Regions from separate parts of the Romboutsia sp. Marseille-P6047 genome, predicted to be linked through region 2. Evidence: riboswitches for the same ligand, from Rfam matches in the RefSeq annotation. Region 2 holds a riboswitch; the other holds the start of a gene.
The links. A riboswitch is a leader RNA that binds a small molecule or an ion and turns the genes downstream of it on or off. The one in region 2 is predicted to bind cyclic di-GMP.
Positions count from the first base shown of each region.

Region 1: another riboswitch for cyclic di-GMP. It lies ahead of EIH23_RS04900 (discoidin domain-containing protein); the one in region 2 lies ahead of EIH23_RS01720 (response regulator transcription factor).

Region 1 covers NZ_UWOT01000003.1:266,581-279,529, reverse strand. Annotated here, with positions in the region: gene EIH23_RS04930 (MerR family transcriptional regulator) at 18-842, opposite strand; gene EIH23_RS04925 (GNAT family N-acetyltransferase) at 966-1,595, shown strand; gene EIH23_RS04920 (DUF4300 family protein) at 1,651-1,929, opposite strand; gene EIH23_RS04915 (hypothetical protein) at 1,998-2,177, opposite strand; gene EIH23_RS04910 (hypothetical protein) at 2,409-2,654, opposite strand; gene EIH23_RS04905 (NPCBM/NEW2 domain-containing protein) at 2,676-3,944, opposite strand; gene EIH23_RS04900 (discoidin domain-containing protein) at 4,004-8,887, opposite strand; cyclic di-GMP riboswitch class I at 9,018-9,102, opposite strand; gene EIH23_RS04895 (NPCBM/NEW2 domain-containing protein) at 9,196-12,949, opposite strand, start outside.
Region 2 covers NZ_UWOT01000001.1:350,319-363,267, reverse strand. Annotated here, with positions in the region: gene EIH23_RS01770 (fibro-slime domain-containing protein) at 1-573, shown strand, start outside; gene EIH23_RS01765 (hypothetical protein) at 630-875, shown strand; gene EIH23_RS01760 (hypothetical protein) at 942-1,820, shown strand; gene EIH23_RS01755 (radical SAM protein) at 1,807-2,934, shown strand; gene EIH23_RS01750 (PqqD family protein) at 2,960-3,223, shown strand; gene EIH23_RS01745 (hypothetical protein) at 3,240-4,097, shown strand; gene EIH23_RS01740 (ABC transporter ATP-binding protein) at 4,255-6,012, shown strand; gene EIH23_RS16160 (hypothetical protein) at 6,012-6,158, shown strand; gene EIH23_RS01735 (nucleotidyltransferase domain-containing protein) at 6,128-7,261, shown strand; gene EIH23_RS01730 (N-acetylmuramoyl-L-alanine amidase) at 7,590-8,360, shown strand; gene EIH23_RS01725 (LCP family protein) at 8,472-9,377, shown strand; cyclic di-GMP riboswitch class II at 9,597-9,680, shown strand; gene EIH23_RS01720 (response regulator transcription factor) at 9,901-10,500, shown strand; RNA gene rnpB (RNase P RNA component class A) at 10,560-10,902, shown strand; gene galE (UDP-glucose 4-epimerase GalE) at 10,980-12,005, shown strand; gene EIH23_RS01705 (COG2426 family protein) at 12,075-12,512, shown strand; gene EIH23_RS01700 (C40 family peptidase) at 12,618-12,949, shown strand, end outside.

The DNA.
Region 1 (12,949 bases), on a different contig from region 2:
TGTATTTCTATCTCTTACTATAATCCCTCGTAATTTACTTCATAGTTGCCTAAAAAAATCTGAATTTGACTATTATAATTTTTAGTATTAAAAATATCATTATATAGATCAAACTCTATAATATCATCAATTCTTATATTATTTTCCTTTATATAATCTGATATTTTTTTTATACATTGTTCCTTATTTTCTGTATCATAAACCATTGTTAAGTATCTTCCTTTTGGCAATATTTTTATGCTTTCATCATTTTTTATGTCTTTATATTCTTCAATTATATTGAATACATATTTAGACTCTGGACTTATATTATCATTTATTTTATATATAATCCCTCTTTGCACAGATACATTTATATTTTTTTCTAAAATTAACTTATCTAAATCAGAATAATAAAGTAATTCATTCAAACTACCTACCTCCTTACAGGGTAGAACTATTATATAACGTGTTTCAAAATATTTAATTGCTATTTCATTTTTATATACTATTTCTTTAGATAGTTTTATACTTGTCTTTAGAGTATCTATATTTTCAATTACTTTGTTCATCTTATTTATATTTTCTTTAGCTTCATGTTTTTTTATTTCTAAAAATTCAAGTAATTCATCTGTATCACATCGTTGAAAAATTTCTTGAAGTTCTTTTATACTTATTCCCAATAATCTGCATCCTTTTATAATATCTATATATACAAATTGATCTATAGAATAATGTCTATATCCCGAATATTCATCAATGTACTTTGGAATTAAAATTCCCATTTTATGATAATATCTTAAAGCTTTTATTGTTATGCCTTTAATTTTAGAAACTTCTCCAATAGAAAATATTTTTTTCATTTTTATTATTTCCTCTTAAATTTTAAATTTTATTGACTCTACCCTAAGGGTAGATATTATTATCATCATTATACAATAATTGTTGTATAAATATAAATTAAATGAAAGGATCTTTTTACTGATATGAACAAAGTAATATACAGAGATTTATTAGAATCTGATTACGAGACTATCAAAGAATTAATTGGAGAAGCTTTTGGATTTTATGATTTTATTAAAGATGAAGCGTTATTAAATATTGTATTAAGTGGGTATCTTCAAGAATGTATTTTAGATACTTCTTTTTGTAAGGTCGCTCAAAAAAATGGTAAAGTAATTGGTTTTATTTTAGGTAGTGCTCTGAATGATAAGACCCGTGTAATTAATTCTGTTAATAATTTTAATTTTGACATTAGTTCTATTAAATCAATAATGAATAACAAAACAAATCATACTTTAATTAAAGAATTCTTAAAAATTCAAAATACATATAAGGAAGTTCTAAAAGACAAAGAATGTCAATTTCAAGGTTGTATTCAACTATTTATAGTATCAAAAGAATCTAGGGGACTTGGTATTGGTAAAGCTTTAGTTAAGTATTTGTCTGATTATATGAAAAGTATGAATGTAAAATCTTTCTACCTATTTACAGATAGTAGATGTAATTATGGATTTTATGACAGCCAAAACTTCAGTAGAATAAATGAAAAGGAAGTATCATTAGATTATCTGAATACTAAATTAAATGTATTTTTGTATGGATATGAATTTTAATAAAATCATTATATAAAAAATAACTACTAAGCTTATTGCTTAGTAGCTATTTAATCTAATTAATTAAATTATTATTCTCCATTATTATTGGCTTTGATGAACCATTTCCAGATGTATCATTATCAAGTCTATCCATTAAATATCCTTTTAATTCTAATCTATTTTTAAATTTAGAAACTTGGAATGGTAAAGTTGGTGCATATTTTTCAATAAATAATAATTCATTTTTTATTTGTAGTAAGATACCTGCATGCCCTACAAATACTTCACTATCTTCTGGTGAATGTAAAAATACATTTATCATTGATATATTTTCATTATCTAGAAATGATATTTTTCTTTTTTCCTATTCTTTATTTATAGCTTCTGAAAGCTTATTTACATCTTGCGTATTTTCTACTTTTATACCTGCATATAATTTAATAAATTTATCTCTATCTTTTTGGCTAAATTCACTAATGGGATTATTTTATCAATAGCTTTACTTAATAAAATTACTTCTTCAGTATTTCCATTTTCTGGATATAAATCTCCTAGTATCCTCTTCATAATCATTAAATCGCTGTCTTTTATTTTAATCATTACTATCTCTCCTTAATAAAATATTTATTTTTATAAATATTTTTGATCGTACTCCTCTTATCTTAATGATAATATATCTTTTTTATAAAATTATAAATACTTCGTAAACGACATACTTTTATAGGTAAATGACACAAAAACAAAAAAATTGTATCCAGATTAAATTTGAATACAATTTTTGTTTTCATATTTCATATATATATAGCATTTACTTGATATTGCAAAGGTTAATCATTTATTACTAAACATAAATAATACTTGTGATAAATAGTTATCATTAATATCTTCATATCCTAAATACACACTATATATAACAGAATCAAAGTCTGTAGTATCAAAAGATATTACGCCATTTTCATCTACACACTGTGATAAATCTAATGTAATATCTTCTAATGTTTGATTGTTTCTTATCGTCAAACTTATTGGTGATAACTTTTCACCTTTTCTATTTAAAACATCATAGTCTATTGTCACTCTATTATCCTTTTTATCTATTTATCCTAATGTTATTATTTGAGGATTAGCTCTTAAATCTGTTAATTTTTTAAGATCTTTAAGCGGTGATAAATCACTTATTTCATTATATTCTATATTTAATGATTCTAAATTTTTCGCATACTGTAGTCCATTTAAGCTTTCAGCTCCTTGAACATTTAAACTAGTAATTTTTTGCATATCACCAACTGTTATATTATCACTAGATAAATTAAGTACTTTCTTTATACTTGATTTAAGATATTTATCTTCTATACTTACTACTTCACTTAAATCTACGCTTGATTCAGCGTTCGCAAAATGCAGTTTAGCATCTGCCCAAGATGCATGGTCTGACCCTTGTCCATTACCTCCATCTGTCACTACTAGCTTTAACTCTTTAGCATCATTTATATCTACTTCAACATACTTTTGTGGTTCTCTTGAATTCATGACTCCACTATCGAATTTCTTCTCACCATCAACATAAACTTCAAAACTTACACAACCAACAGTTCCAAACATAGCCCTATCCACACCTACATATGATGTAAAGTATGCATAGTCTTTATCACTTAAATCATATATTATCGTTGAAGTTGAATGAGCACCTATACCTCTCTCATAAACTACTTCTTGATTATTTTCATCTGTAAGCTTTATTGTATTTCCACTTATAGATTTATCTTTATTAGGAGATTTATAGCTATTTTGAGTAGAATTCCACTCATAATCAGTTAAGTATTTATTATCATCCATATTAACTACTGCTATAGTTCTAGTCTTACTTACTTTATTACCATCACTATCAGTAACAGTGTATATTATAGGGTATTTACCTGGTTTATTAAAGTTTACTTTACCTCTTACCTCAATATTAGAAGTTATGTCTCCATCTTCTGTGTCAATTGCGCTATAACTTTCATTTAAGTCTACTACTTCTCCTAATTTAGTAGATATTGATTTTGGTATAGTTAACTGTGGTTTAGAGTTTGTAGTGTAAACTTTAGTATCTGCCCATGAAGTAAAGTCTCCAAGACCTCCATCTCCAGCATCATCTGCTACTAACTTAAGTTCTTTCACCCCAGTTATATCTAAACTTACAAATTCAGCTTTAGAATCTTTTCTTATTACATCAGAAGTATAAATTTCTTCACCATCTGCAAATATCCTAAATATTATACTTGTTCTATTATCATTATAGTTTTTATCTGTTCCTAAATAAGTTGTAAAGTAACTGTAATTCCCATCTAGATTATAAACTATTTCTGCATTTGTAGCAGCACCTATACCTTTATCAAATTCATTTATAGTACCATCTATATTAAGCTTTATTTTATTAGTTGAAGCTACGCACTATCTTTGTTTACACTTCTCCATCCAGATGTTGCTACTTCCCAATCCATATCAGATAAATATTTATTCTCACTATAAACTACAACTTTTCTCTCTTTTGATGTAGAGTTTCCGTCACTATCAGTAACAGTATAAGTTAAAGCGTATTCTCCAGCTTTACTTGTAGTAAATTCATTAGTATTAATCTTAACATTTGAAATTATATTTCCATCTTCTTGGTCATTAGCAACTACATTACTCATCAAATCAAATTCACTATTTAATTTAACAAAAGTATTTTCTTCAACATTTAAAGTCGGGAATTTTGCTATTATTATTTCTTTTGCTTTATTTAAATCATCTTCAAATAAGCTAAATGCTGGATGATTTTTAATATCTTCTCTTAAAACTTCTAATTTTTCTAAAGTATTGTATTCTTCATTTACTTCAGTTTTATTAGCATCTATAAATAAATCATTATTTATTTTATCAGATAAAACATCTTCTTTATAAAATGCTACTTCACCTATTGAAGCCCAATTTTGGTGAGCATTTATAAATTTAAACTTAACTCTTCTCACATCAAATTTAGATAATTTGAACTCTATAACATCATTTACACTTCCATCATATGCCCCTTTACCTGCTAGTATAAAGTCATCTCCCTCTGATTTGCTTGAAACATATATTTCAAAATTACGTGCAAATCCTTTACCACCTCTTCTAGAAGCATAGGTCATCTTGTCTATATCTACATTTTCACCTAAATCAAATATAACTTCATTTTCAAATGAGCTACTGTTCGGACTATTAGTTTCCCAGTGAGTATTAATATTTTCATCTATTGCGTAACCTATTACACTTGAGCCATAGTTACCTGCATTATTTTTTGCAGATACTATAGGTAATTTAAACTCTTTGTTGTATTCAGATAGATTATCAAAAGAACCATATTTAGTTTTATTAACTGTAAAGTTTTCATATATAGTTATAAATGCTTTTCTTTCAGTTACGTTATTATCACTATCTGTAACTCTATATAAAACTTCAAATCTACCCGTTTTTCCGTCTTCATAAGTGTTAGAAACTACCTCTATTTTAGAAGTTAAGTCTCCATCTTCTGTATCTTCTGCAGTTATAGCTTCCATTATATCTACATTTTCACCTAAAAGATAAGTCTTATCCTTAACATCTATATTCGGTTTTGTATTATTTGTAGTTAATTTAGGATTAGCTATTACAGCGTGATCAGATGTATTTCTATTTCCACCATCATGAACTTCTATAACTAATTCTTCTACACCTTTAACTGGGACATTTATACTTACCATATTATTAGCATGCTTTAAAACATTTGTAGTTGCTAGAGTTTTTCCATCTCCAATAACTTTAAACGTTATACTTGATTTATCTTGAGCAGATATGTTCATATCAACTCCAAGTAAAGCTTCAAAATTATCATAATCTTTACCTGATAAATCATAAGTTATCTTACCATTTGCATGTATTCCAAAACCTTTTTCAAATGTTTTAATATCTCCATTTATTCTACCTTTTATATCTTTATTTCTTCTTGGGCTACCATATTGAGTTTCAACAGCTTTCCATTCACTATCTGATAAGTAATCGTATTTACTTACTACTTCAACCTTTAGTACTTTTTCTGTAGTTATTCCTTCATCAGTTATTATGTACTTAACTTCATAAATACCTTGTTGATTAGTATCTACATTATGCTCAACCTTAACTTTAGATGTTATATTTTCTCCATTATGATTAAGTGCTTTAACATAATCCATTGGTTCAAATTCTTCTCTAAGTCCTATAGTGAATTCATCTTGTTGTATGCTTATGCTTGGTGTAAATGAGTTTACTTCAACCTTATCTCCAGTTGTTAAATTAAGTGCATAAGGAATTATTTCATACTTAATATTCTCTTCATGAGTTGCATTAGTATCTATGTAACTATTACTTGAGGTAAACCCTATTACTTCTCCATTTCTTAGGATTTCATAACCAAGTAAATCGTCTTTCATGTTTTCATTTATATTCATACTTAGTTTTATACCAGAATCTAATTTAGATAATGAAACTTCTAAATCAGTGTCACTAATTACAAATCCATTACCTGTATATTTCATTGCATTAGTGTTTAGATACCATATTTTCTCATTTGATTTAGGGAATCTTTTTAAATTATTTTTACATTCTTCTGATAAAGTAAATCCATACTTTTCAAAGTAGTGTGTTAAATTCATACCTATAACCTCTGATGAATAAGTTGCAAGTATATCTTTCTTTTCTTGATAATCCTTTGGATTAGGTCTTCTTTCTCTATACATAGCTTCTAATTCTTGCCAATAAGTATCTTTCTTTATTTGTAACTGCCAAAACATTCCTAGTTTTTGATCAAGATTAAAGTCTTCAAATCCTTTTGTAGATTCTTTCGGTGCTAGCATACTATATATATTGTTATAAGGAACTCTATCTCCCTTACCATTATTTATTGATGCATAGTTTGCCCACATATTATTAGTTACTTCTCCCCAAGTTCTAGGCTTTATATCCATTTGATGGCCAAACTCATGAATAGTTCCCCATATAATACTATTCATACTACTTTTATCTGGCCTTAGTATTATTTCTTGTATATGTCTTTGAATACCTACATGATCCCCTGCTGCATAAGCTGCTCCATAAGGTTGCATTAATCTTATTGTTCCTCTAATATTAGTAGAATCATTTGTAAGGTCACTTTCGTCATCTTTTAATCCTGCAAATGCAATGGCTTCTTCTAATTGACTATCCCAAGTAGCAATACTTTCTTCAATATCAATTCCTTCATTTACATATACTTGGTACGCTGCTTTTGCAGTTCCTGTAAGCATCAATCTTTTTGTATTAAACTCAAATATATCTACAGTTGTATCTGGATTTTCATCTAATTTTTTCTTATATTCTTTTAACTCTTTTAAAAATTCTTCTTGGTTATCACCAGTATTAAATAGTGGGAATTTTTCTCCTCCATCTATACGAACTACTGGTGCCTTTCCTTGTTGTTCTTCTGTATATTTATTTACTAAGTATACAGCTCCACCTTTAGCACTTTTTTGAGACCAACTATCACTATAAATTTCTGGTACTACTATTGTGTTCATACCTTTCTTTAATTGATAGTTTCTTCTCCAATTGCCATAGTGACCTTCCTGTTGTGAAAATACTATTGATGGTAGTGGTTTGCCATCTTCTGCTTCAACAAATATATTAAATACTTCTCCTGGTTTTGCTACTATCCCAGTTGATTGAAAGTCATTTCCAAAACTTGACATAAGTAAGTTATTTGTAGCTTTTAAGTGTGTATCACCATTTTGCATTACTGTAAAAGTACTATCTGAATAATCTTTATCACCTTGTAGAATTTCCTTAGCTAAGTCTATAGCATATATTAGTTGATCTTTTAAAGGATGATTATTAACTTCTTTTTCTAAATCATTTATTACATCTATATTGTTATATTCATCTTTTAACTTAACCATTGTACCATCTGTAAATATATTATTTATAATACTTGGTAATGAGTCTTCTTTATATAACCAAAATACAGAGCAGGCTGCTTGATTTAAATTTCCTTTTTTAAATACAAACTTTATTCTTTTAAATTCAGTTGGTTCAAAAGTTATTTCTTTTATATCATGGCTTGCTGCTTGCTCTCCTGTAGCTACTAATTTAAAGGTATCACCTTTAGTAGTGTTTGATGCATATATCTCAAATTCTTCTGCATAACCTTTTTGCCACGATGGAGTTCCACCATATATTAACCTATCTAAAACTGTAGCTTCTTTTAACTGTACTACTATTTCATTTTTAAAATCATCACTATTATTTTTTCTAGATGCCCAGTATGTTTTAGTATCATTATCAAAAGCTTTCATTAAAGCTTCACTGCTAGACCCATCATTACTGCTTATTTTTTCTATTTCTGAATTATCTACTTTAAATGCTTTGTTATAGATTTCCTCATATTTTCCATTAACTTTTTCAAATTTTTGAATTTGAGCATTTTGACTTTCTATATTATTTTCTTCTTTAAGTAATATCTTTGCATTTTCTATATCTTCTTTAAATTCATTATAAAGAACATGATTTTTTATTTCATTTTCTAAAGCTTCTATTTTTTCAATAGTATTAAACTCATCACTTACAACACTCATAGTGCTATCTGCAAATAATCTATTTATCTTATCAGCTAACTCATCTTCTTTATATAGCATAAATTCTGAAGCTGATGCCCAATTTTGATTAGCTTTTTTAAACTTAAACTTTATTCTTTTAAACTCTGCTTTATCAAACTTTATTTCAACTATATCTGAAGTAGATCCTGAATACTTTCCATGACTTACTACAGTAAAATCATCACCATCATCTGTAAGTGAAGAATATATTTCAAATTCTTGAGCAAATCCTTTTCCCTTAGCTGAATCTTGTCTTGCTCCATATACTATTCTGTTTAAACTTGTAATTTCATCTAGTGTAATTATTACCTCATTTTCAAAACTTGAACTATTAACCTTATTAGTCTCCCAGTGGGTACTGAAGTCTTCATCTATAGCTTTAGTTATTACTGATGATGGGTAATTTCCTCCGTTATTAGTTATTGAAATTATTTTTGAGTTATCTAATTTAAAAGATTTATTATATTCTTCTAAATAACTGCTATTAAGTAAATTAAATTTACTTACTTTAGCTTGATTTGATTGTATATCTTGATTATTTTTATCTGATATATTTGGGACTACGTTATTGTCCCTCAATTCATGTGCTAAAACACCTATAGTGCTTGCTGAAAAGTTTGTAATGATTGCTGCCATAGTTAACGCTGCTATTTTTCTTTTGTGCATATTTATCCTCCTGAATAATTCTCCCTCAGAAGTACATTATTTAGGCATAAAAAAAGTTACTCATAAAGAGTAACTTGAAATAGACCTAATAATTTCATACTAAGCTTAAAACAAAAAGTATAATGTACTCTTTGGCAACTGGCTGACATAGTTAAAAAACCTTAGTCCCTATAGCTTTGTGTCACTAAGTTTCCTTAGGTTTACCTATTAAATTTATTCAGTATTTTACCATTATTTTTTATATTATGTCAATTACTGTTATATTATTTACACTAAAATTATAAATAATTCAATTCATTTTATAACAACTATCTTTCCCTAGTATCAAGAACAAATGTAATCTGTGTTATATAATTATCGACTTTATCTTCGTATGTCATATAAACAGTATGTATCCCCGAATAAAAATCTGTTGTGTCAAATGATATTTTTCCATTTTCATCTACGCATTCTTCTACGTTTAAAGTTGTTAAGTCCCATGTTCTATTATCTTTTATGATTATAGACGTTAGAGTTAATTTTTCACCATTTCTGTTTAAAACGTCGTAGTCTACAGTGACTTTTTTATCTTTTGCCAAAACCCAATCCTCTGTTATTATTTGAGGGTGTGCCTTTAGGTTTGTCAAATTTTTAAGGTCTTTTAATGGTGATAAATCTTTTATTTTGTTATTTTCTATGTTTAGTGATTCTAGATTCACAGCGTATTGTAAACCTTCTAAACTTTGAACATTTTTAACTGTTAGTGAAACAAGCTCCCTCATATCACCTAATCTTACTTCACCTTGTAGACCAAGTTCTTGTTGTATACTTAATTTAAGATTTTTATCTTTTATTTGTATTATTTGACTTAAGTCTATTTCTACCGCAGAATTGATTGCTTTTCTTATCTCCTCTACTGCTGTATCTATTTTAGTTTGATTGTTAGAACTTAAAGTTTTTTCACCATTTTCTATAGCATTTTTTATATTTTTTGCAGATTCTTCAGTGTAATTCCCTAAATCCAAGGCCCTAGCTTCTTCTAAAACTTCTTCTAATTTGCTTAAATCAAATTCAGAAAAATTTCTAAATTTAGCATCTGCCCAGTCGGCATGATCCCAAGTGTCTCCGCTATCAGCTACATCTACTACTAGTTTGATTTCGCTAGAATTTCTAACATCAACAATTAAGTGCTGTTTTGGTGTATTTGATTTCATAATAGGTGTTTCTGCCTTTAAAACCCCATCTACGTACACCTTAAATATAACACTTGATGCTTGTTGACCTGCTACAAATTGATCAAGTCCAACCCAAGCATCGAATATATCGTAACCTGTTGAATCGTAAACTATTTCTGAGTAAGCGTGAGTTCCTATACCCTTTTTAAAAACTTCAACGTATCCATCTTCATTTAAAAGTTTTATAGGTTCTTGTCTTACTGATTTATCTTTTCCTATGTAACCTGAACCTATTGTTGCAGATTTCCAATTTAAATCAGATAAATAAGTTTCTTTATCTGTAACTACTACTGTTCTTGTAAATTGGGCTTTGTTTCCATCACTATCTTTTACAGAACAAGTTACGTTAAATATACCTGTATTTCCTTTAATATAATCTGATTCTACTTCTATTTTAGAAGTTAAATCACCATCTTCACCATCTGTAACACTTATTCCTTTAATTAAATCAATTTCTTCATTTATATTAAATGCTACACTCTCGTCACCTTTGAATTTTGGCTTACCATTGCTTGTTGTTAGTTTAGGATTAACTATTATACAGTGATCACTCGTATTTCCATTACCACCATCATGTACTTCTATTACTAATTCCTTCACTCCAGAAACTGGAATATTTATATAAGCTAAGTTATCATAGTAACTCATAATATTTGTTGTTGCTACAGTTTTTCCATCTGCTACAACTTTAAAAGTTACACTTGAATTATTATTTTCTCCTATAGCTGTGTCTACACCAATTAATGCTTCAAAGTTGTCATATTCCTTATCAGATAAATCATAAGTTATCTTTCCATTTGCATGTATTCCGATACCATTTTTAAATGTTGTTACCTCACCATGTACCATTCCTTGTATGTTACTGTTTCTTCTTGGAGTTCCCCACTCAGTATTTACAGATGTCCACTTAAAATCTGATAAGTAATCATAGTCACTTACTACTTCTACTTTTAAACTTTTCTCCACAGTTACTTCTTCATTGGTTAATGTGTATTTAACTTGATAAGCTCCGTTTTTATCAGTATTTACATTGCTTTCAACTTTTAATTTTGATGTTATGTCCTCACCTAAATAGGTAAAACCTTTAACATAATCTTTTGGGTTAAATTTCTCTCCTCTTTTTAAAGTTACTTTCTCTTGTTGAATACTTATGCTTGGCTTTAATGAATTTATTTGAACTTTGTTTCCTATTGTTAAATCTTTTGCATAAGGAACTACTTCATATTCGCTATTGTCATCTGTTGAATCTTTATCTATGTAAGTACTTCTTGTAGTAAATGCGATTACCTTTCCATTTCTTAGTATTTCATAACCAAGTAAATCATCTTTCGTATTTTCATTTATACTCATGCTTAGTTTTGTTCCAGAAGTTAATTTTAATAATGATACATCTAAACCTGTATCAATACCATCAAATCCACTTCCTTCATAATCCATAACAGTACTATTTAAGTACCATATTTTATCCTTTGACTCTGGTAGTTGTTTTAAACTTTCCTTACACTTATCAGATAACGTAAATCCATATTTTTCAAAGTAGTAAGTTAGGTTAATACCTAGAACTTCTGAAGAATAAGTTGCAAGTATGTCCTTCTTTTCTTGTTCATTTCTTGGTCTAGGTTTTCTTTCTCTATATAAAGTTTCTAACTCTGCCCAATAAGTATCTTTCTTTAATTGTAATTGCCAAAACATACCTAATTTTTGGAAATAGTCAAAATCATCAAATCCTTTTAATGAGTCTTCTGGGGCTAGGTATTTATATAAATCACTGTAAGAAACCCTATCTCCCATTCCATTTTTTATATGAGCACTATTTGCCCACATGTTATTTGTAACCTCAGGCCATTCCCTAGCACTAATATCCATTTGGTGACCAGCTTCATGTACTGTAGCCCATAAAACAGAATTTAAACTGTCTCTATCAGTTCTTAACATCGATTGTTCATAACCTCTCTGTATACCAATATGGTCAACATAAGCATATGCTAAACCATAAGGTTGCATCAATCTTATGGTTGTTCTAACATTTGTAGAGTCGTTAGTTGGATCTGTTTCATCATCTTTTAACCCAGAAAATTCAAATGCATCTTGAATTTGACTATTTAGATTATCCACACTTTCACCAATATCTACACCTTCTTCTACATATACCTTATATGCAGCTGATGCAGTTCCTGTGTATAGCAATCTGGTACTGTTAAATTCAAATACATCTACTGTATTTTCAGGATCTTTTTCTAATTTTTCATTATATTCTTTTAATTCTTTTATGAATGCTTCTTTGTCATCTCCTAAGTTATATAATGGGAAAGTTTCGCCACCTTCAATACGAACCACTGGAGCTTTTGCTTGTTGTTCTTTTGTGTACTTATTCACTAAGTATACTGCTCCACCTTTTACAGTTTTATTACTCCATGAATCACTATAAATTTCTGGTACTGTTATAACATTTTTACCTTGCTTTAATTGATACTGTCTTATCCAGTTTGAGTAGAAACCTTCATGTTGAGTAAATGCAATTGATGGTAATGGTGATCCTTCTTCTGATTCAACATATATTGTAAACTCTTCTCCTGGTTTTGCTATTATACCAGTTGATTGTAAGTCTGTACCGAAAGTAGACATTTGTAAATTATTTTTTGCTTTTGCATGTGTATTACCATATTGTGTAAGTGTAAAAATTCTATCTGAATAGTCTTTATCACCTTGTAAAACTTCTTTTGCTAAATCTATATCATGTATTAATTCATCTTTTAGAGGATGATTATTAACCTCTTTTTCTAAATTATTTATTACATCTATATTGTTATATTCATCTTTTAATTCAGACATTGTACCATCTGTAAAC
Region 2 (12,949 bases):
AGAAATATTTTCTATTTAGATGGAGTAAGAATATATAATCCATTAGATGAAACACAAAGTGAAGAAGCTAACAATGCTTATCAAACAGATAATGAAGCTAATGCAAAGGTAGTGGAATTAAGAGACAAGTTAATAGTAGATGGAGTAGGATCATCAGATGAAAGTATAAATGGTGTTGTATTTATAGATACAAATGGAGGAGAAACAACATCAGATACTACTAAGTATACAAATGAAGGTCCTAAAAATGAAATATATTTAAAACAAGGTCAAAAAATAACATTTAAACTAAATGAATTACCAGAGGGAGCTAAAGTTCAAATTGGAGCTAAGGCTACAGAAGGTAAAGAATTAAATTTAGATATTAATAGTAGTAAATTATCACTTAAATCAACAGTTGATATGTATTACGATATAACAAGCTCAATTAATTCTGATGGAAGTATAACTATTACTAACAATAGTGAAGGAATGTTGTCACTTACGAAATTAAAGGTAACTAGTATATCAAATGAATATGAAATATTTAATAGTTTTAAATTAGAGGATTATTCTACAATAGTGTCGAATTAATGTCTATTGAGAAGGATTATGAACTGCATGTAGTATAACAAAGGGTGGTGACGATTATGAAAGAAAAATATGAAAAACCAGTTGTAGAGATTGAAGAATTTAGTATGGCAGAGCATATAGCAAAGTGTGAACAGTCTACAAATTTATTTTACTTAGGTTCTTGTCAATCAGATAAACCTATATATGATGAAAATTTAGGGTATGAAATTTTCACATCAAATAATGATGATTGCTTTGCTACACCAGAAGATGAATACTGCTATAACTCAACAGATAGTTCTTTAGCTGCATTTGGATCATAAAATAAAAAGGTTGGCTATTATTTTAGTCAGCCTTTTAGATTACATTAAAATAAAAGGACATTAGATATGATAAAGAAAATATTTAGTATATGTGGTGTAAATTTTAGAGTAGAAACACCGTTTGAATATAACTTAGGAGATAATTTTATAGATTTTGTTATTGATAATAATGAAAATTATGATGTTGTATATAAATTTGAAAAAAAAGATGAATTCTTAAAATATCACACAAATAAAGTATTTACTGAAGAGCAAAATTCTGTGTTTATTGAAAATAATAAAATTTATAAAGAATTTAGAGAATTTAGAAGAGAAAAGCCTCATGGACTAATAGTGCAAGATACAGATAAATTAAATGAGAGCACTTGTTATTATTATATTAATGAAGATAATTATTTTACTAAAGCCATACATGTATTTAAATTTATTCAATTAGAGCAATCACTAAGTTTATTTAATACATTTATATTGCACTCTTCACAGATAAAATACAAAGACAAATGTATTATATTTACTGCACCATCAGGTACTGGAAAATCAACTCAAGCAAGATTATGGGAGAAGTATGAAGATGCTGAAATAATCAATGGAGATCGCTCGGGAATTAGAAATATTGAAAATAAGTGGTTTTCATATGGATTGCCATTTTCGGGGGAAGATAATATATTTAAAAATAATTCTACGGAAATAGGTGCTATTGTAGTTATAAGACAAGGAAATGAAAATAAGGTTAAAAAGTTAAGTTCAAGAGATGCATTTAAATACATTTATAGTGAAACTACTTTAAGTTTTTGGTATGAAAAATTTACTACTCCAGTGGTAGATACTATTTTAAAATTAGTGCAAGAAATACCTGTATATATGCTTGAATGTACACCAGATGAGAATGCAGTTTATACGCTTAAGAATATGTTAGAATGGGGGATGTTAAATGCTAGCGAATAGGAAAGAGATAAATATTAATAATAGATTATTTTATAAGGCATCGAGAGAAAGAACTCCGCTTAATGGTACATTTGAATTAACTCCGTTATGTAATTTAGATTGTAAGATGTGTTATATAAAGATGACTAAGTCAGAGATGGATAATGTAGGTAATCTTAGAAGTAATAATGAATGGCTAGAAATAGCTAAACAAGCAAAAGAAGAAGGTTTACTATATTTATTATTAACTGGTGGAGAAGTATTTTCTATACCTAATTTTAAGGACTTATATTTAGAACTTAAAAATATAGGATTCATTATATCTATAAATTCTAATGGGACACTAATTAATGATTCTACTATAGAATGGCTTTCAAAAAGTCCTCCAAGTAGAATAAATATAACATTATATGGTGCTTCAAATGAGACTTATGAGAAATTATGTGGTGATTCAAGGGGATTTGATAAAGTATCTAAAGCAATAGATATGTTATTAGAAATAGGTGTAGAGATTAAATTAAACTGCAGTTTAACACCGTTTAATATACATGATTTAGAAGAAATACATAAGTTTGCAAATGAAAAAAAATTAGTTTTACAAGTAAGTTCGTATATGTATCCACCTGTAAGACGAGACAATGATTCTATAGGTAGCAATTTAGGTAGATTCACAGCAAAAGAAGCTGGTATAAATTTTGTGAAAAATGACATACTTAGCCTTGGAGTAGACGATTTTAAAGCAAAAGCTAATAGATGTAAAAATGGAGTAGAGTTTTTTGAAAGTAGATATGGATGTACAAATATAAATGGGAATACTATGGCATGTAGGGCTGGAAAAAGTTCATTTTGGATTTCTTGGGATGGGAAGATGCAGTGTTGTGGAATGATGAATTATCCAGCATCATATCCATTTAAAAATATGAATTTTAAAGATGCATGGAAGCAAATTGTAAAAGAAGTAGATTCAATTAGAACATCAATTAAATGCTTAAATTGTTCTAAGAAATTTATGTGTATATCTTGTCCAGCTATGGCTGTAACAGAAACTGGAAAATTAGATGGAACGCCGAATTATGTATGTGAAATGATGAATGAAGTTCTAAAAGAAATGGAAAGAAAAGTTGAAGTAATATAAATTATTTAGGGAGAAGGAGTTTGACATGATAAATAAAAATGAATTTATTACTAGGGATATTTTAGGGGAAACTATATTAGTTCCAGTAGGGAATACTGTAAACAATTTTAATGGATTAATAACTATTAATAAAGTAGGTAGATTTATATGGGATCATGCTGATAAAGTAAAGGATGAAGATGAACTTATAAATTTAATTACAGAAAAATATGATATAGACTATGAAACTGCAAGTAAGGATTGTAGTGAGTTTTTAGATAAACTGAGAAGTTCTAATATAATTAAATAATTTAAGGGGTTATAGAATGAGTAAAAAATACTTTGTGTGTGTTATTTCAGCTATATGTGTTTTATCAGTAGTAATTATAGGCGGAAAGGTATATACCAGTACAAGTAAAAATAAGAACAATCAATTAAACATAAGTAGTTCAAAGTCTAATGAAATAAATATAAATAGTTCTAAATCAAGTAATGAAGAATTAAGTGACACAGAGGAGATTGTAAGTAATATAGATAATATTAGCAATAACGAAGTTGAAATAAAAAGTATGGAATTAGATACAAGTGAAGGTAATAAAATCAAAAGTGATAGTGTAAGTAGTTTCCCATATAAAGTACCTAATGCTAATTTAAGTATAGAAAAGATTATAAAATATGATGGAGACTTTTTAGAGGATGGAAGTGAAAATACATCTAAAAATGTTATAGGTATTATAGTTAAAAATACATCTGATGGATTTATACAATATGGAAATTTAAAGCTTAAGGATAGTAACAATGAAGAATTAGAATTTGAATTTTCATCAGTTCCTTCAAATAGTTCAATTATTGTATTAGAAAAAAGTAATAAGTTATTTAATGAAAATAACTCATATACTTATAGTGATAATATAGTTGCTGAAAGAGAAAGTATATCTTTAATGGAAGATCAAGTAAAGATAGATTCTACAGATGGAATAATAGAATTACAAAACATATCTGGTAAAAATATATCTGTAGCATATGTATACTATAAGCAAAGGATATTTACACAAGATTTACCAGGAGGCATAACTTATAGGATAAGACTAGAAAATATAAAATCAGGTGAATCAGCAGGAGGTATTGCGAATCATTACTCTATTGATGATAGCGACATTATAATAGTTGATTTACAATATTAGTAAAAATGTCAGGATTAATTATTCTGACTTTTTTTTGTAAAAATAATATATATCCTATAGTTTTTTTATAATTTAAGGAGAAAAAGAAGGAAAATAGAGGATAAATGATAAATTATTATAAATAATATAGAAAATTATAGAGATTAAGGGCGAAATAATGTTTAAAAAGTTTAGATATAAAGATAGTAATCATATAATAAATGAAATTCAATTGGAATTAAAATGGATGTATGTATACATTAAAAAGTATAAATTAGATATAGGTATATATATAATACTAGGGATAGTAGCAACGCTAATGAGTTTATCATCAAACGTAGGATCAAAATATCTAATAGATGCGGTAACAGAACAAGATTCTAGTAAAATAGGCATAATAATATTGATAATAATATTAATGGCAATAGGAAATATAATAATAACGGCAATATCAAATAGGATATCAGCAAAAATAAATATAAAGGTAGGAAATGAAATAAAGCAGGATATTTACGATAAGATAATAAACATAGATTGGGAAAGTATGAACACATACCATAGCGGAGACTTATTAAATAGGTTAACAAATGATACAAATACAGTAGCAACAAGTGTACTAGGATGGATACCAAACCTAATAACAAAATCGATTCAATTTATATCAACATTATGTGTAATACTATACTATGACACAACTATGGCAGTAATAGCAATGCTAAGTGCACCAGTATCAATAATAATATCTAAAATATTAATGAAAAAAATGAGAAAATTTAATCAAGAAATTAGACAAGCAAGCAGTGAAGTTATGTCATTTAATGAAGAAACTTTTCAAAATTTACAATCAATAAAAGCATTTAATTTAATGGATATATTCTCGGATAAATTAAGATGTGTTCAAAAGAATTATGCTGATGTAAGTTTGGGATACAATAAATTTTCAATATATACATCATCATTTATGTCATTTATAGGAACATTTGTATCATATGCATGCTTTGGATGGGGTGTATATAGGTTATGGAGTGGTCATATAACATACGGTACAATGACTTTATTTTTACAGCTATCTGGAAAACTTTCTAGTTCATTCTCATCATTAATAAACTTAGTACCATCAGCAATAGGGGCAACAACATCAGCTGGTAGAATAATGGAAGTATCTGAACTACCAAGAGAAATTATAAAAGATGAAAAATTAGTAGACGAATTATATAAAACAATTAATGAAAGTGGATTAGACATAGAAATTAAAAATGTAAACTTTAGTTACTCCAATAAAAACGTATTAGTACTAGAAAATGCAAATATAAGTGCAAATTCAGGTGAAATAGTAGCTTTAGTAGGACCATCAGGTGAAGGAAAAACCACTATGATGAGAATATTATTAGGTCTATTAAATATAAATGATGGAGAAGCAATTATAAAAGATAAAAGTAATAGAAGTTGTAATATATCAGCAAGTACAAGAAAGCTTATGGCATATGTACCACAAGAAAAAACAATGTTTAGTGGAACTATAGCAGAAAATATGAGAATGGTAAAACCAGAAGCTACAGATTTAGAAATAATAGAAGCTCTGAAAATATCATGTGCATACGATTTTATAAAAAAACTTCCAAATGGAATAAATAGTAGAATTGGAGAACGTGGTAATGGTTTTTCAGAAGGTCAAAATCAAAGACTATCTATAGCAAGAGCGTTACTTAGAAATTCTCCTATATTGTTGTTAGATGAGGCAACATCAGCATTAGATGTAGCAACTGAAAGAAAAGTATTAAAAAATATTATGGAAATGAATAATAACAGAACATGTATAGTAACAACACATAGGCCAAGTGTACTTACAATGTGTGATAAAGTATATAAAATATCTCAATGTAAAGTAACTGAAGTAACTTCAAAAGAAGTAGAGAAAATGGTGGTGGATTTTTAATGATTAATAATGATTATAAATACTTATTAGAAGTTTTAAATATAGCAATACATAATGAAAAATATGGTTTGAATAAGTATGATATAAAAGAATTAAGTATAGAGAAAATATATAAATTATCAAAACTCATAATATACTACCACTAATTTATGAAGGTATAAATTTAATTGATAGTATAGATAAGTCTATTAATGAAATTCAACTATGGAAAAGACAAGCCATGGCTCAAGAAATAAATCAAATACAAAGAAGTGAAAGGTTTTTAGATATATACAAAAATTTTTTAGATAATAATATAAAACCTATAGTAGTAAAAGGTATAACTTGTAGAAATATATACCCTTTTCCAGATAGTAGAATCTCTTCTGATGAAGATATTTTAGTAAAGAAAGAAGATTTTGAACTATGCCATAAAATATTAACTGAAAATAATATGAAGATTATAGATGGTGTTGATATTGAAAATAAAGATGTAGTTGCATATATTTGTACAAGCTCAAGACTTATGATAGAAGTTCATAAAACACTATTTAATGAAAATGAAGAAGAACATGTTAATATATTTAATGCTTTTTATAAAGATTGCTTTAATAAGAGCATACATGTTAATGTACAAGGTAGAGTAGTATATACATTTCCAGAAACAATGAATTTAATGTATTTAATAAATCATACTACCAAACATTTTTTACATGGAGGAGTAGGTATAAGGCAAGTTTGTGACATTGTAAAGTTTATAGAGTGCAATAGCAAAGAAATTGACTGGGATTATCTATGGAAAAACCTAAAAAAGATTAAGTATGATTACTTTGTTTTTAATTTACTTAATATAGGAGAATTATATTTGGGATTAGATAAAATGTTAATACAATATCCAGATTGGTATGATTATAATAATGTTGATTCAAGAGCACTTCTTGAAGACATATTAGATGCTGGGATATTTGGATCTAGTTCTATGGAGAGAAAACAAAGTAGTTTAATAACCTTAGATGCAGTTAATAACAGAGAAATTAAAACTCATAAATCTACATTTAAAGCAGCCTTATTTCCAAGTGTATTGAATTTGAAAGGAAGGTATACATACCTAAATAAGAAACCGTACTTACTTCCAATAGCATGGACACAAAGGGTAATATCTTATGTTAATGAAAAAGGGATACCTCAAAATATAGGGAAAGCAGCATATGGTAGTATAAGTATAGGAAAACAAAGAGTAGAACTGTTAAAACAATATAAAATAATATAAATACAATGTATAAACTTAAAATAAAGAGGAAATAATTATAAATGCTGAGAGGTACTTAATACTTAGTCGTTACTTTTGTATAGCCTAGCTAACTCGGAAATTGCTAGGCTTTTTTTACGCTTAAGGAAATTATATTGTATCAAATTCTGTAGATAAACTCTATGATATAGGTGTATCAACATAACTATTATTGAGCGTAAAAAACATTTTGAGCAACGGACAAAGTCGTTGGCGACATGAGCGAAGCGAATTTTTTATGCAAATTTTTAACATAAACTAGGAAACTTTGTCAGTAAATCCTTCTATAATATATGTAGGAGGTGAAAAAATGGATAAATTAATAATTATAGATAGTGGTCATAATGAATATGTATCAGGAAAACAATCACCAGATGGTACATTCAAAGAGTGGGACTTTAATAATCAAATGCAATATAAACTTAAAAAAAGATGCGAAGATCATAATATAAGCGTATACCTAACAAATCCATCACCACAAGGTAAAGATGAAATAGGACTTACAAAAAGAGCAACTCTAGCAAACACATACTGGGCAAATCAAAACAAACCAAAAGCTTTATTATTATCAATACATGCAAATGCATATCTATCATACTTTAACAGCGCAAGAGGAACAGAAACCTACACAGCAAGTAATGCAAGTACAAATTCAAAGAATGCAGCAAAATACGTTCAAGAAAACTTAGTAGATGCAATAAAGGTAATTGATAGTACTGCGAAAGATAGAGGTTTAAAAACTGCAGATTTTACAGTAATATATAAAGCCAATATGCCATCTATACTAGTAGAATATGCTTTTTATACAAATAAAGAAGATTTAGCAATATTGAATAATAATAAAGATGAAATGATAGAAGGAACTATGAAAGGTTTATGTAAATATTTTGGTATAACCTATAAAGTACCATCTGACTCAAATATAAATGATAAAACAGATGATAATAATACTGATAATGGTACAATTTACTATAGGGTAGTTGTAGGAAGTTATACTAATAAAGAAAACGCAGAAGCTATGGTAGCAGAATTGAAGTCAAAAGGATACGATCCGTTTATAGCAGCTTATAAAAAAGAATAGTAAATTGAAAGTAGTCTATGAATTTAGGCTACTTTTAATTTACTTATGATATAATAAAAGTAGATAAATAGTAATTTATGGGAGTATTACAAGAAAATAGGGGGGTATAATATGAGACATTTTAAGAAAATTGTCATTGGCTTATTAATATTACTATTAGCCATACCAACAATAGGATTTGGAACATTATATTTTAAGTTAAATTCTATATATGACAAAGAAGAAGCTGGTAAAATAGAAGTTGCAGAAGTTAAAGAAGGAATAACAAATATACTTTTAGTAGGAGTAGATGGAGACAATATAGATAGAGGGAATAGATCAGATGCTATGATAATACTTACTATAGATAGTAATAATAATGATATAAGACTTACATCACTAGCAAGAGATACATATGTAAATATTCCAGGGCATAGTACAGAGAAATTAACTCATGCATATGCATATGATGGTCCTAGTTTATTAATTCAAACTATTAAGGAAAATTTTGATATAAGTATAGATAAATACGCTGCTGTTAATTTTAATTCATTTATAAATATAATTAATGAGTTAGGTGGAGTACAAATAGATATAAGTGAAGCTGAAGTAAGTCAAATAGATGGCATAAATGAAGCTGGAACACAAGCACTTACAGGAGAACAAGCATTAGCTTATAGTAGAATAAGATATATAGATAGTGCTTATCAAAGAGATAATAGACAAAGAACAGTATTACAAGCACTTTATAATAAGTTAACGAATGTAAGTAACGATGAGCTATTAGATATAGCGAATACTTTATTTAGATATACTAAAACAAATATGACTCCAATGGAAATTATAAGTGTTGGTACTCAGGCTATTAAAATTAAAGATACTGATTTTGATCAGTTGGAGTTTCCGCTTGAAGGTCATAGAAATGATACTATGATTAATAATGAAAAAGGATGGGTAATTGAATGGGAAGAAGAGTACAATAAAAAAGCTCTAAATGACTTTATATTTAATTACATTACATATATAAAAGAATACTAAAAATTATGCAGGCTTATTTGAATAGGTCTGCTTTTTAATTGTCGAATTAAACTTGTAATAAATTGGAAGTAGATATAGAATAATTATTTATTTTGTAGAAAAAATAAGAATTTTTTATAAAAAAGTATTTTTTTGAAAAACGAAAGTAAGATATTATACCAATTATTTATTGAAAATTATACTAAATATGTATAACATAAACATATAAGTAGTAAAAACTTTAATATTTGAAATGGTGATATATATCCTGTAATTTGGGCATCTCGGATATATGGAGTTAGTGATGCAACCGGCTATATTTGACAAAAACTAGTTTTTGTTAGTATAGCTTTTTTTATTATAAAAAATAATACTAAAGTATAACGGATATATAGTAACAAGTATATGAATTATAAAAAAGTGTAATCAATAACTAAACAAAAGATTTATAGTATATGGTAAATTTGAGTGATTTAATATGTAAAAAATAAGACATATAATTAATACATAGTGAATAAAAGGGACTTTACGGAGGGTGTAATATATGAAGGGGATAATAATTTCAGAATCGTTAGTTATAAGAAAAGGAGTAGCAGAGATACTATCAAGTGAAAGTTGTATAGATATATTAGATGAAGGATATATGTGTACTGATATAAATAAAGATGCATACGATTTAGTTATATTTGACTTAAATAGAAATACTAAACAGTATATAGATTGTATAAAAGATATAAAAGAAAATGGAAATTCAAAAATAATGGTATTAGATTTTTATGAAGATACAAGATTATTCGCAAAGTGTATGAAAATTGGTGTAGATAGCTACATATTAGCAAATATAGAAGGTGAAGGAATAAAATATGCAGTAAGATTATTATCAAAAGGAAAAAAATACTTTGATTCAGACCTCGTAGAAAATTATATGAGAAAAGATAACTTAGAAGAAATAAAAGAGCTTACAAAAAGAGAAAAAGAAATTTTAATATGTATATCAAAAGGTAAAACTAATCATGAGATTGCTAATGAGCTATGTATAACAGAACATACAGTTAAAAAGCATACAAGCAATATTTTTGAAAAATTAAACTTAAGAGATAGAACTCATGCAGCGCTTTATGTGCATGAAAAAGGAATAATATAAAAAATTTAACTTTTGACACGATAAAAAAAATATGATAATATAGTGAAAGTCAATTAAATTAAGTAAGCCAGATGATCGCGGGTAGCATTAGCTACGTGAGGAAAGTCGGAGCTCCATAGAGCAAGGGTGCTAGATAACGTCTAGTGGGAGTGATCCTAAGGAAAGTGCAACAGAAAATAACCGCCAACTAGTTTGGTAAGGATGAAAAGGTGAGGTAAGAGCTCACCGTTGGCTAGGTGACTAGCCAAGCCGTGTAAACCCCACCCGGAGCAAGTCCAAGTTAGGGTAAATAGGGTGCTGCTCGTACCCTCCGGTAGGTAGGACGCTTGAGCCTATTGGTGACAATAGGCCTAGAAAGATGATCATCAAATACAGAACTCCGCTTATAGACTTGCTCAATTTAATGACATACACTAGCATAAGCTGGTGTTTTTTTTACATAAATTTAAGTAATTAAATTAAAAGGGGAATTGGGGAAAATGAATATATTAGTAACAGGTGGGGCTGGATACATAGGTAGTCATACTGTAGTAGAGCTATTAAACTATAATTATAATGTAGTAGTTGTAGATAATTTTAGTAATAGTAGTCCAATTGTATTAGATAGAATTAGGGAAATATCTAAAAAGGATTTTAAATTTTATGAGGTGGATTTAACTAATAAAGAAGATTTAGAAATTGTATTTAAAGAAAATGAAATAGATGCTATAATACATTTTGCAGCATTAAAAGCTGTTGGAGAATCTGTAAAAAAACCATTAGATTATTACTATAACAATATTTTAAGTACTCTGTATTTATTCGATTTAATGAGAAAATATAGTGTATGTAAATTTGTGTTTAGTTCATCAGCAACTGTATATGGCCAACCTAAAAAGTGTCCTATAGTAGAAGATTTTCCGTTATCAGTAACAAACCCATATGGAAGAAGTAAGCTAATTATAGAAGATATACTTAGAGATATGTGTTTTGCATATTCCTCATTAGATGTAGCTATTCTAAGATATTTTAACCCTATTGGAGCTCATAAAAGTGGTCTAATTGGAGAAGAACCAGATGGAATACCAAATAATATAATGCCATATATAACTAAGGTTGCTGTTGGTAAGCTACCTGTATTAAATATATTTGGAGATGATTATGATACTTTAGATGGAACAGGTATAAGAGATTATATACATGTACTAGACTTAGCAAGAGGACATGTTAAAGCATTAAAAAAACTCGAAGAAAACCCAGGTCTTGTAACTTATAATTTAGGAACGGGTCATGGATATAGTGTACTTCAACTTGTAAATGCATTTTCAAGAGCTAGTGGTAAAAAAATACCTTATACGATTACTGATAGAAGAGCTGGAGATGTAGCAGTATGCTATGCAGATCCAAGTAAAGCAGAAAAAGAACTTGGATGGAAAGCTAATTATGGTATAGATGAAATGTGCCAAGATTCATGGAGATGGCAAAGTAAAAATCCAGATGGATACAGAGAAACTGCAAAAGGTTAATAATGAATATACAAAGATATAACAATTATGATAAAATGTTATATCTTTATTTTTTGAAGGAGGACTAACTTGGGATACTTACATATAATGATTTTATCAATGATACCAGTAACTGAATTAAGAGGAGCAATACCACTTGGTATAGCAATGGATTTAAATCCTATAGGTGTATATTTAGCTAGTGTAGCTGGATCTACTATAGTATCAATACCACTGGTTTTATGTTTTAGAAATATAATGCACTACTTAAGAACAAAGAAAATATTTTTAGGACTAATAAAAAAAGTAGATAATAAAATAGAATCTGGTATGAAAAAGATGAAAAAAGCTTCAATATTAGGAATAATCCTATTTGTAGGTGTACCTCTTCCGACAACTGGGACATGGACAGCATCAGCAATAGCATCAATATTAAAAATGAGAATGAAAGAAGCTTTAGCAGGAGTATTAATAGGAAATATGATGGCAGGAGTAATAGTTACAATGCTATCACTTCATATAATATAGCAATTTATGACAATAAAACCTTAATATTAAAAGTAAAATATGGAAAATATGGTATAAATATGATACTATATATACTGAATACTTTTAATAAGGGAGATATTTCAAATGAGTTTAAATAACCATACTTTATGTAAAGTAGTAGCTGGAAGTGCTGTTTTAGCAGCGGCTACTTTAGTAGGAGACATAACTATAGCAAATGCAGGCAACAATAGTGGTGTTGTTAATGTTTCTGTATTAAACGTAAGAAGTGGAGCAGGAACAAATAACAGCATAATAGCAAAAATATATAAAAACAATACAGTATCAATACTTGAAAGTAGCAATGGATGGTATAAGATAAAGCTATCAAATGGAACTGTAGGATGGTCAGCATCTGAATATATTACTATTTCAGGGGGAACATCAAGTTCAAGTAAATTAGGAACTGTAACTACATC